4 regions of the Pelorhabdus rhamnosifermentans genome follow, and region 1 is predicted to be linked to each of the others. Evidence: a T-box and tRNA genes for the amino acid it is inferred to sense, from the RefSeq annotation. Region 1 holds a T-box; the other regions hold tRNA genes.
The links. The T-box of region 1 lies ahead of serS (serine--tRNA ligase). A T-box ahead of a tRNA ligase gene usually reads a tRNA of that ligase, here a tRNA-Ser.

Region 1 (2,203 bases):
GTTTTTGCGCTAGGCAGCCAAACTTCCAAATCATATGTCTTGGCTGAGGAAAAACCAACATCCCCCGTACATAAGAGCACAACATGATAAGGCAGACCTAATAGCTGTAAGACTTCTTCCGCATCGGCCGTTAAAAGTTCTAACTCTTGATAGGAATTTTCCGGTAAAACAAATTTTACCATTTCCACTTTATTAAATTGATGCTGGCGAATTAACCCACGCGTATCACGACCTGCCGCGCCAGCCTCAGCCCGAAAACAGGCACTGTAAGCGGTATATTTCAGTGGCAACTGTTGACCATCTAAAATTTCGCCGCGATGATAATTGGTAATCGGTACTTCGGCCGTGGGAATCAGATAATAATCGAGTCCCTCAAGTTTAAACATGTCTTCCGCAAATTTCGGCAGTTGACCCGTTCCAAGCATACTGTCTTTATTGACAATAAAAGGTGGAAAAAATTCCGTGTAACCATGCTTTTGAGTATGTAAGTCAACCATGAAATTAATGAGCGATCGCTCTAAACGAGAACCGAGCCCCCGATAAAAGGTAAAGCGAGCGCCTGATACCTTGCCGCCCCGTTCAAAATCAAGAATTCCCAAATTTTCACCGACATCCCAGTGGGGTTTGGGTTCAAAATCAAATTGCCGGGGTGTGCCCCATTTACGAATTTCGGGATTATCATGCTCATCGTGACCAACAGGAACAGATTCGTGTGTCATATTTGGAATGCTTTTTAAAATACCGTCTAACTTGCCTTCCACTTCCTTCACTTGTCCATCCATCTCGCGAATAGAATCGCCGACACTACGCATTTTTACAATCAATTCATCGGCATTTTCGCCGGATTTTTTCATCCGACTAATATCCATACTCACACTATTGCGCTGACTCTTTAGCATTTCTACTTCAGCCAAAAGTTCCCGGCGTTTTTTTTCCAGTGCTAAAAAATCAGTTAAATCTAATGAGGAACCCCGATTTTTTAAACATTGTTCGACTTTTTCTGGATTTTCACGCACAAATTTACTCTCTAACATGAAGATACCTCCTTCAAAAAATACGTTAACATATAAAAAAAGCCCTCGCCTGAATTACCTCAGGGACGAGAGTTTATTCCCGCGTTGCCACCCTTTTTGACTGCCAAGCAGTCCGCTTAAGTTAAGGAATAACGGACTTAAACCGTGCAGTTTCCCGCAAAAGCTCCAGGGTGGAAAGACTATGGACCGCTGCCGACTCACACCCAATGCCGACTCTCTGAAAACCATCTCATAACCATAACCCTGTCATTGCCTAAATATGAACGAGCTATGAATTTTTAAAATAGTATGTTCTTTTATTTTACTATATATAACCTACATCTGTAAAGATTGGCCCCCGTTCACATGTCACCCCATACGCAAATCGCGCTTATCCACTTCACACTAGCTAAACTCTTCTTTAAATTATATCTTGTGGATAATAGCAGCATCAATACAAAAGGTGTTAATTGGCAAAAAACTGGTTGTAAAGAACAAAACCCCTGAATACATCTAAAGTATGAAATAAGAGAAAGGGGAAATAAAATGAGCTGGCAGTACTTGAAATCATGGCAAGTTGCCTTGACTTACGCAGGAACAGTAATCGGTGCCGGTTTTGCTTCTGGTCAAGAATTACTGCTTTTTTTTGCCAGCTATGGCACACTTGGACTGTTCGGTATCATCCTTGCAGGTTTTTTATTTATGTACCTTGGCAATAGGATACTTGATATTGCTTTTTATATCCAGGCAATAGGCTATCACCAAATTTTCCAAGCCGTCTGCGGCAAACGTCTGGGACATTTTTACAGCAGCTTATCTGCTCTATTCTTATTGACTTCGCTCGCTATTATGCTAGCTGGAGCCGGCGCAATAGGGAGTGAATATTTTGATTGGCCCCCCTATCAGGGCATCCTCTTGCTTGCACTGGCTTTATTTGTCACAACTCTGTTTGGAGCAACAGCCCTCATGATGGTAAATTGCCTACTTACACCCCTTTTTATTATAATGATCTTGTTTGTTGGCATACTATCACTGCTTTACCATGGCATCCATCCTGCTTTACTGTCTGTTACGCCAACCGTTGCCATTCAGCCCACGCCACACTGGGCCCTGTCCAGTGTGCTTTATGTAGCCTATAATATGATCTTAGCATCGACGATTTTGGCACCACTCGGTGCCAAAACGCCGAA
Region 2 (2,203 bases), on a different contig from region 1:
TGATGTAGCACCGTTTTGCGACTGTCACGCTGAAAATGATGTTCCTATCATTCCTGATATAGGTATGCTGGCATCTTTTGATCCCGTTGCGTTGGATATGGCTTGTGTTGATCTGGCCAACAAGGCGCCGGTTATTTCCAACAGTTATTTAGCCGAACAGCTTACAAAAGCTGTTGATCATCCTGAGCACGATCATTTTTGTGCGACCCACCCGGAAACCAATTGGAAAGTCTGCTTAGATCATGCTGAAAAAATTGGTCTTGGTACCAAAAACTATGAGTTAATTGAAATGTAAGGTGTAATAAAGATTTATTTATTGCGAGTGCCTATCCCTTTTCAGGTGATAGGCACTTTTTTATGACTAAACTTGACTTTGGCGAGACATTTCCTGATTCGACTTTTGTTGGCTGAAGGATAAACGCTGGAAAGAATTTTCATGATGGTTGGGGTTGCGTGTTGTTTTGTTATGAGTTAAAATATTAAAGTATGCTTCTATTCGTCTTGTAATCAGAAGCAGGCTTGATTTGTAAGGGGTTCTTGCTAGCTGATATAAGTCTACGGCAGTGGTTTAGTCGAGACTCATCGTATTTTGTATGAGGAATTACTATGGAAAATAAAGATGATTTTTATATGGGTTTGGCAATAGAGCAAGCAAAGCAGGCTGGCGAAATCGGTGAAGTGCCGATTGGTGCTGTCATTATTATGCAGGATGAAATGATTGCTGCTGCTTATAATCGTCGTGAAACATGGCATGATGCGACAGCTCATGCTGAAGTTATTGCCATACGTGAGGCTTGTGCCAAATTAGGCTGCTGGCGTTTGACGGGTGCAACACTTTATGTTACTATAGAACCGTGTCCTATGTGCGCGGGCGCCTTGGTCATGAGTCGTATTGACCGTTTAGTATATGGTAGTGCCGACTATAAAGCAGGTGCTGTAGAATCATTATTTAATATTGTGCAGCATAAATCATTAAATCACCAATTGTTTGTTACAGCAGGTGTAAGGTCTGATGAGTGCAGTACATTGATGAAAGATTTTTTTCGGCAACGTCGTAAATAATCAAGTTCATATCATGGAGAGGTGTCCGAGTGGTCGAAGGTGCTTGACTCGAAATCAAGTGTCCCGCAAGGGACCGTGGGTTCGAATCCCACCCTCTCCGCCATATTTAAAGGGTCTGGAGCTTTGGTAAAAAGCTCCAGTTTTTTTATAACCAAAATCCTCCACAAAATTTGATTTCACAAGATGATTAAACATACGATGATGATGAATAAAAACGGACAAAAGAATAAGATGATGATGAAAAAGAAGCGATTAATCACCGCTAAAGTTGGATTATAGAGCGTGGTGTCTATCTTTTTAAAATAACTGTGATTAGTGGGTTGTCACTACAGTTAAGGGTTAAGAAAACCACATGACAACCAAGAATTGACATTACAGAAATGACAGTATACGCTATTGTTTAGCTAGATTAGTAACAAGGTGGAGATGAAGTTATTATTAGACTTTTCACTAGCCTTGGATACGATTAGGGAGCAATTGCATTATATTCTGTACTTAGAGATAAATATCGCGTTGCTGATATAAATAAGTTTGCTTTTGAAGCCTAAAAATTTTTTGATAGAAGGTGGATTGATTGAATAGTGATGAAAAACAATCTAAAGAATTAACAGAAAGCAAGGCTGTACCTAAACATTATAAACCGATAGTGATAAAGGGCGAGTGGGTTGAGGCTATACAAGAAACAGCAAGGGCTTTTCAAACTTTAGGGAAAAAAGTGCGACAAATTGCAGAACAAATAAACAAAGCATTATCAACCGTAATTACTCCAGAACTAATTGAAGCTTTAAAGGATTTGCCAGAACGGTATAGACTAACGTTAGAAGAGGTCGTAGCAGCATGTGATAAATTAGCAGATGCTGGATGGATATTGCCCCTGGAATTTTTTCCGTTTGAAATATTAGAGGTAGTTGATAAATATACCTTAGAAGAATTAGATGAGTATTTTTATGACTTTTACACAGAAAATGACAATGAACGCATCAAATTAATATTTAAAGATATCAAGGAAAGTAAAAGCATAGACCAGTGGAACGGCTTAATTGAAGAGTGTATAAAAGCATATCAGAATGGGTATTGCTTAATATTGATTCCGAGCTTGCTTTCGGTAGTTGAAGGTCTGCTTTCAAAATTATCTGATAAT
Region 3 (2,203 bases), on a different contig from region 1:
AAACCTTGTCAATCAAAGTCTACGTCGCAAAACCCCTTCTCTCGACTATTCTTGGACTGCCATTCCAATTACGAGCCAAAATAGCCCTTTCTTTCTAATTTCTGTACATGTTCAGCTACAACCTCAGCGATATTCACATGATACTGTTCAGCTAAAATATACATCATTGTAAAACAACATTGCGCCACATCAAGCAATTCTGCTGCACAGCCAGCAAGTACAGCAGATTCTTCTAAAAAGTGACTCTCACCCGAAGCACCGGATTTTTTACCAACATACTGCGTCAGTTCACCAAGTTCTTCTTGAATTTTGCAGACGGTTGTTAAAAGTGTAACATTTTCAAGATAAAGACGCGGTAAATGGAGCGACTTAAAACACCCCACCGTTGTGATCTGATAAACAGGCCGTTCGTCAAACTGATAGCCCTTTACTGTAAGCTTAGCAAGATGACTGCGAATAAGTTGATCGGCATCCACATGATATTCATCTTCCATAACAAAAATCATGGTAACACAAGTCTGCGCAACATCAAGCAATTCTTGCGACACAGCTAAAAGCAGCGACTTCCCTTGAGCAGACAAGGCCTTCTTGTCAAAATTTGACTCATCATAAGGAAGGAACTGCAAAACGGCACGAGCCAATTCACCAGCTTCTTCTACAGCTTTGAGCAAAGTAGAATCAAAAGTAGGTGTTAAATAATTGAGTTTAGGTAAGTAAATTGGGTTCATAGGAGCTCCCTCATGACAATTGGTTTATTTTCTTCAATATTTTATCACAAATCAGACCATTTTTATCTATTCCTTACGAATTTTCTATTAATAACTTTCAAAGAATTTTTCTTATCTCTTTGCTTTCATCCTTGACAGTCCTATTCGTCCATGCTATACTAAATAAGCGTGACTGGAGTGGTACTCAAGTGGCTGAAGAGGACGGTTTGCTAAATCGTTAGAGGTCGTGAGGCCTGCCAGGGTTCAAATCCCTGCCACTCCGCCATTATAAGAAAACAAAAGCCTAGTTCCTTATTCATAAGGAGTTAGGCTTTTTTGTTGTCTATGACAAGCAGTAAAAAATTTGTACCACATCGCCCGCTACAAGACAATCAAATCCGAAATTAATATTTTCGCCTTCAATGACGCAGGTTGATTTATCTTGGAGACGTCCATTCACGAAAATCTGAAATAAGTTCTCCGTAGGATATTCGGCTTTTAATAGACTAGCACTCGCTTTCATCCGGCAAACTTGCTCCACAATTTTCATACTTGCACCCCCTTTATCGCATTTTATAACATTGATTTTATCATCAGTAGAATTTCATTTTTCCTCTGCATGCTATTATTCTGGCTTTCTACATGAAATCCTGCCCAATTTACTGATTACTTATGAAGGAATCAGATTAATCATCATAGGCTTTCAAAAAAGAGCAGGAGAATCTCTATAACGATTCTCCTGCTCTTTGTTCTCGCTGCAACCGCAAAATGATTACGCGTTAACCAGTGACATCCCGAGTTCAAAAGCCTGTTCATTCTTAGCTTCTGTTCCTTTTGGTACCCGAGCCAGTACGGCCTTCACGGCCGACTCTTTGCTTACCGCTTTTGTCAGGGCTACAATGGCCCCAATGGCAATGATATTGGCAAACAAGGCTCTGCCTAAAACTTCTTTGGCCTTTTCTGTAATGGGCAGCTGATAGACATTCGTGAATTTATTCGGAATGTCTTTAACGAAGGTTGTATCAATGACAAGCATGGCCTCGTCTGGCAGGTCATGGGCATATTTATCTAATGCTTCTTGCGTCATGGCGAGAAGCAGGTCCGGTTTGACTACTTTCGGATAATGAATGGCTTCATCTGAAATAAGCACTTCTGATTTACTTGAGCCGCCTCTTGCTTCGGGTCCGTAGGACTGGGACTGAACGGCGTTTTTCTTATCTAGTATGGCGGCTTCAGCTAGGATGATACCTGCCAGGATGAGTCCCTGACCGCCGGAACCGGATAATCTCATTTCTAATCGTTTCATTTTGCTCCCCCCTGGGCCTGTTCGATCAGTTTGTCGTATTCTTTGGTATATTCAGGAGCCTTACTTTCATAAAGCACGCCAATGGCAAACTTGTCGGCCTGTTCTTCGGCTGCGAGTTTTTCATAGGCTGCTTTGGCTACGGCGTGATCTTTCTGCCATTTCATCATATTTGCTCCTGAACCGCTTTTGT
Region 4 (2,203 bases), on a different contig from region 1:
AACAGCACAGGATTATTTAAAGAAATTAAACCCCAAGCTGGAACTGCTGCCTTCGAAGTTTATCGAGACAATGATGCTGACACACAATGAGACGGGGTATTATGTACGATCCAATTTGCAGGAGTTTTACAAAAGCATGAAATCTGGGAGCGATTCGCCACATGCTGCATTGATTTCAACGAATTCCGTGGATGGACAAGACTTACCAAGCGGTGAAAAATTGCCCTATGAAAAGCTTAATGAATATTTGGCGGGTGATATCCCTGTTTATGGTTCTGCGGCAGCAAGCAATTTTGCTGGAACAGCCTTGTTCCGGCATGACAAGATGGTGGGAACCTTGACAACGGAAGAAACGCGGATGCTGCTTATTTTGCAAGGCAATCTGCCGCGAGCTTTTACTGTGATTGAGGACCCGCAGTTGCCAGATAAAGCCGTGAATATTCAAATGCGCCTCGGGGAGAAGCCGACTATTACTTTGTCCTCAAAAGATGGTTATCTTGTGTTTGATGTGTCTGTAATGCTTGAAGGCGAAGTGACGGCCATACCAAGCGGGATTCATTACGAACAGGGTAAAGATAAAAAACAACTTGAGGCGGAATTGTCGGCTGTAATTCAGAATCAAATAGAAAAAATGCTAAAAAAAACACAATTAATGGGTAGTGATCCTGTTGGATTTGGTTACTATAGCCGAACTCTTTTTCCTACCTATCAAGCTTGGCAGCAACAAAATTGGGACGAGATATATCCTTCCGTGCAGTTTCATATTCATGTTACAACGAAATTGCGTCGGACAGGTTTGATGGGAAAAACGTCACCCATAAAAGGAAAATAGTTGAAGAGGACTTTCTAAACATTTTATTTTGTATATAAAATGTTTAGAGGTATTGCTTTTTGTCGGATGTTGTTGTATAATACATTTTGTGTCTGTAGAGCAAACGGAGAGATGTCCGAGTGGTTGAAGGAGCACGCCTGGAAAGCGTGTGTACGGGAAACTGTACCGAGGGTTCGAATCCCTCTCTCTCCGCCAAGTTAATAATGATAAGCATTTGTCACCTATTAAGTATCGGGTTATAAGTGCTTTTTTGTTTTATACTAAGTTTGTGATAAAACTATATCAAAGAGTGGTAGGGAGGCTACAAGCTACTCCTCTTGCAAATAAGCATTGTGTATAGTATAATTCTTTTCACAGAGTTAGTGCATTAGATAAAAAATGTATTTTCAGTTGGCTTGTTATTTTTAAGGTCGGACTACGGCCTGTTGTAGCGGGTCTTGCGCAATGGCAGCTCATGAACCTCGTCAGGTCCGGAAGGAAGCAGCGATAAGTGAATCCTGTTATGTGCCGCAAGGGTGCCTGTTACAGTGGACGTAGCCCGACGTTAAAAATAAGGCTGATTGGATGAAGCCTTTTATAGCAGCCATAAGGCTGCTATTTGTGTTAGAAGTGAAGGAAAAACAGGCGGAGAAAGCGAATGTAATTTAAGCGTAGTAGTTTTTAGTTGGATGGAGAGGTGTTTCCTGTGGGTTATGTGGCACTTTATCGTAAATGGCGACCGCAAGATTTTGACGGATTAATTGGACAACAGCATATTAGCCAAACTTTAAAAAATGCCATTCAAACGGGAAAGACAACTCATGCCTATTTGTTTGCCGGGCCGCGTGGTACAGGAAAAACAAGTACAGCGAAAATTTTAGCAAAAGCCTTGAACTGTGAACAGGGACCAACACCTACGCCTTGTAATCACTGTGCTAATTGTGAAAAAATCAATCAAAATTGTTCAATGGACGTTTTTGAAATTGATGCGGCTTCTAATCGAGGCATTGATGAGATTCGGGATCTGCGGGAAACAGTAAAGTTTGCGCCTGTAGAGGGTAAGTACAAAGTATATATCATTGATGAAGTACATATGTTAACGCAAGAAGCTTTCAATGCGCTTTTAAAAACATTAGAAGAACCACCGGATCATGTGGTTTTTATTTTGGCAACAACAGAGCCTCATAAGATTCCAGCTACCATCCATTCCCGCTGTCAACGATATGATTTTCGGAAAATCCCTGTCAATGACATGGTGGCGCATTTAACTTATGTTGCTGAGCAAAGTGAAATTGCTATTCGTGAGGATGCTTTGCGGTTGATTGCAGTTCATGCTGATGGTGGCTTGCGTGATGCTCTGAGCATTCTTGATCAATGCAGTGCCATGAGTGA

Region 2: it encodes a tRNA-Ser, which carries the amino acid that the T-box ahead of serS (serine--tRNA ligase) is inferred to sense. The anticodon was not compared.
Region 3: it encodes a tRNA-Ser, which carries the amino acid that the T-box ahead of serS (serine--tRNA ligase) is inferred to sense. The anticodon was not compared.
Region 4: it encodes a tRNA-Ser, which carries the amino acid that the T-box ahead of serS (serine--tRNA ligase) is inferred to sense. The anticodon was not compared.

Annotation. Positions count from the first base shown of each region.
Region 1 is NZ_JAHGVE010000013.1:25,919-28,121, reverse strand. It holds gene serS (serine--tRNA ligase) at 1-1,034, opposite strand, end outside; T-box leader at 1,093-1,293, opposite strand; gene Ga0466249_RS15400 (YkvI family membrane protein) at 1,560-2,203, shown strand, end outside.
Region 2 is NZ_JAHGVE010000005.1:59,378-61,580, reverse strand. It holds gene Ga0466249_RS07595 (DUF362 domain-containing protein) at 1-295, shown strand, start outside; gene tadA (tRNA adenosine(34) deaminase TadA) at 607-1,062, shown strand; tRNA gene Ga0466249_RS07585 (tRNA-Ser) at 1,078-1,165, shown strand; gene Ga0466249_RS07580 (hypothetical protein) at 1,637-2,203, shown strand, end outside.
Region 3 is NZ_JAHGVE010000001.1:155-2,357, reverse strand. It holds gene Ga0466249_RS00025 (nucleoside triphosphate pyrophosphohydrolase family protein) at 69-728, opposite strand; tRNA gene Ga0466249_RS00020 (tRNA-Ser) at 903-993, shown strand; gene Ga0466249_RS00015 (hypothetical protein) at 1,051-1,257, opposite strand; gene Ga0466249_RS00010 (2-oxoacid:acceptor oxidoreductase family protein) at 1,480-2,013, opposite strand; partial or broken gene Ga0466249_RS00005 (thiamine pyrophosphate-dependent enzyme) at 2,010-2,203, opposite strand, start outside.
Region 4 is NZ_JAHGVE010000036.1:24,926-27,128, forward strand. It holds gene Ga0466249_RS23685 (Ger(x)C family spore germination protein) at 1-832, shown strand, start outside; tRNA gene Ga0466249_RS23690 (tRNA-Ser) at 938-1,027, shown strand; RNA gene ffs (signal recognition particle sRNA small type) at 1,261-1,360, shown strand; gene dnaX (DNA polymerase III subunit gamma/tau) at 1,518-2,203, shown strand, end outside.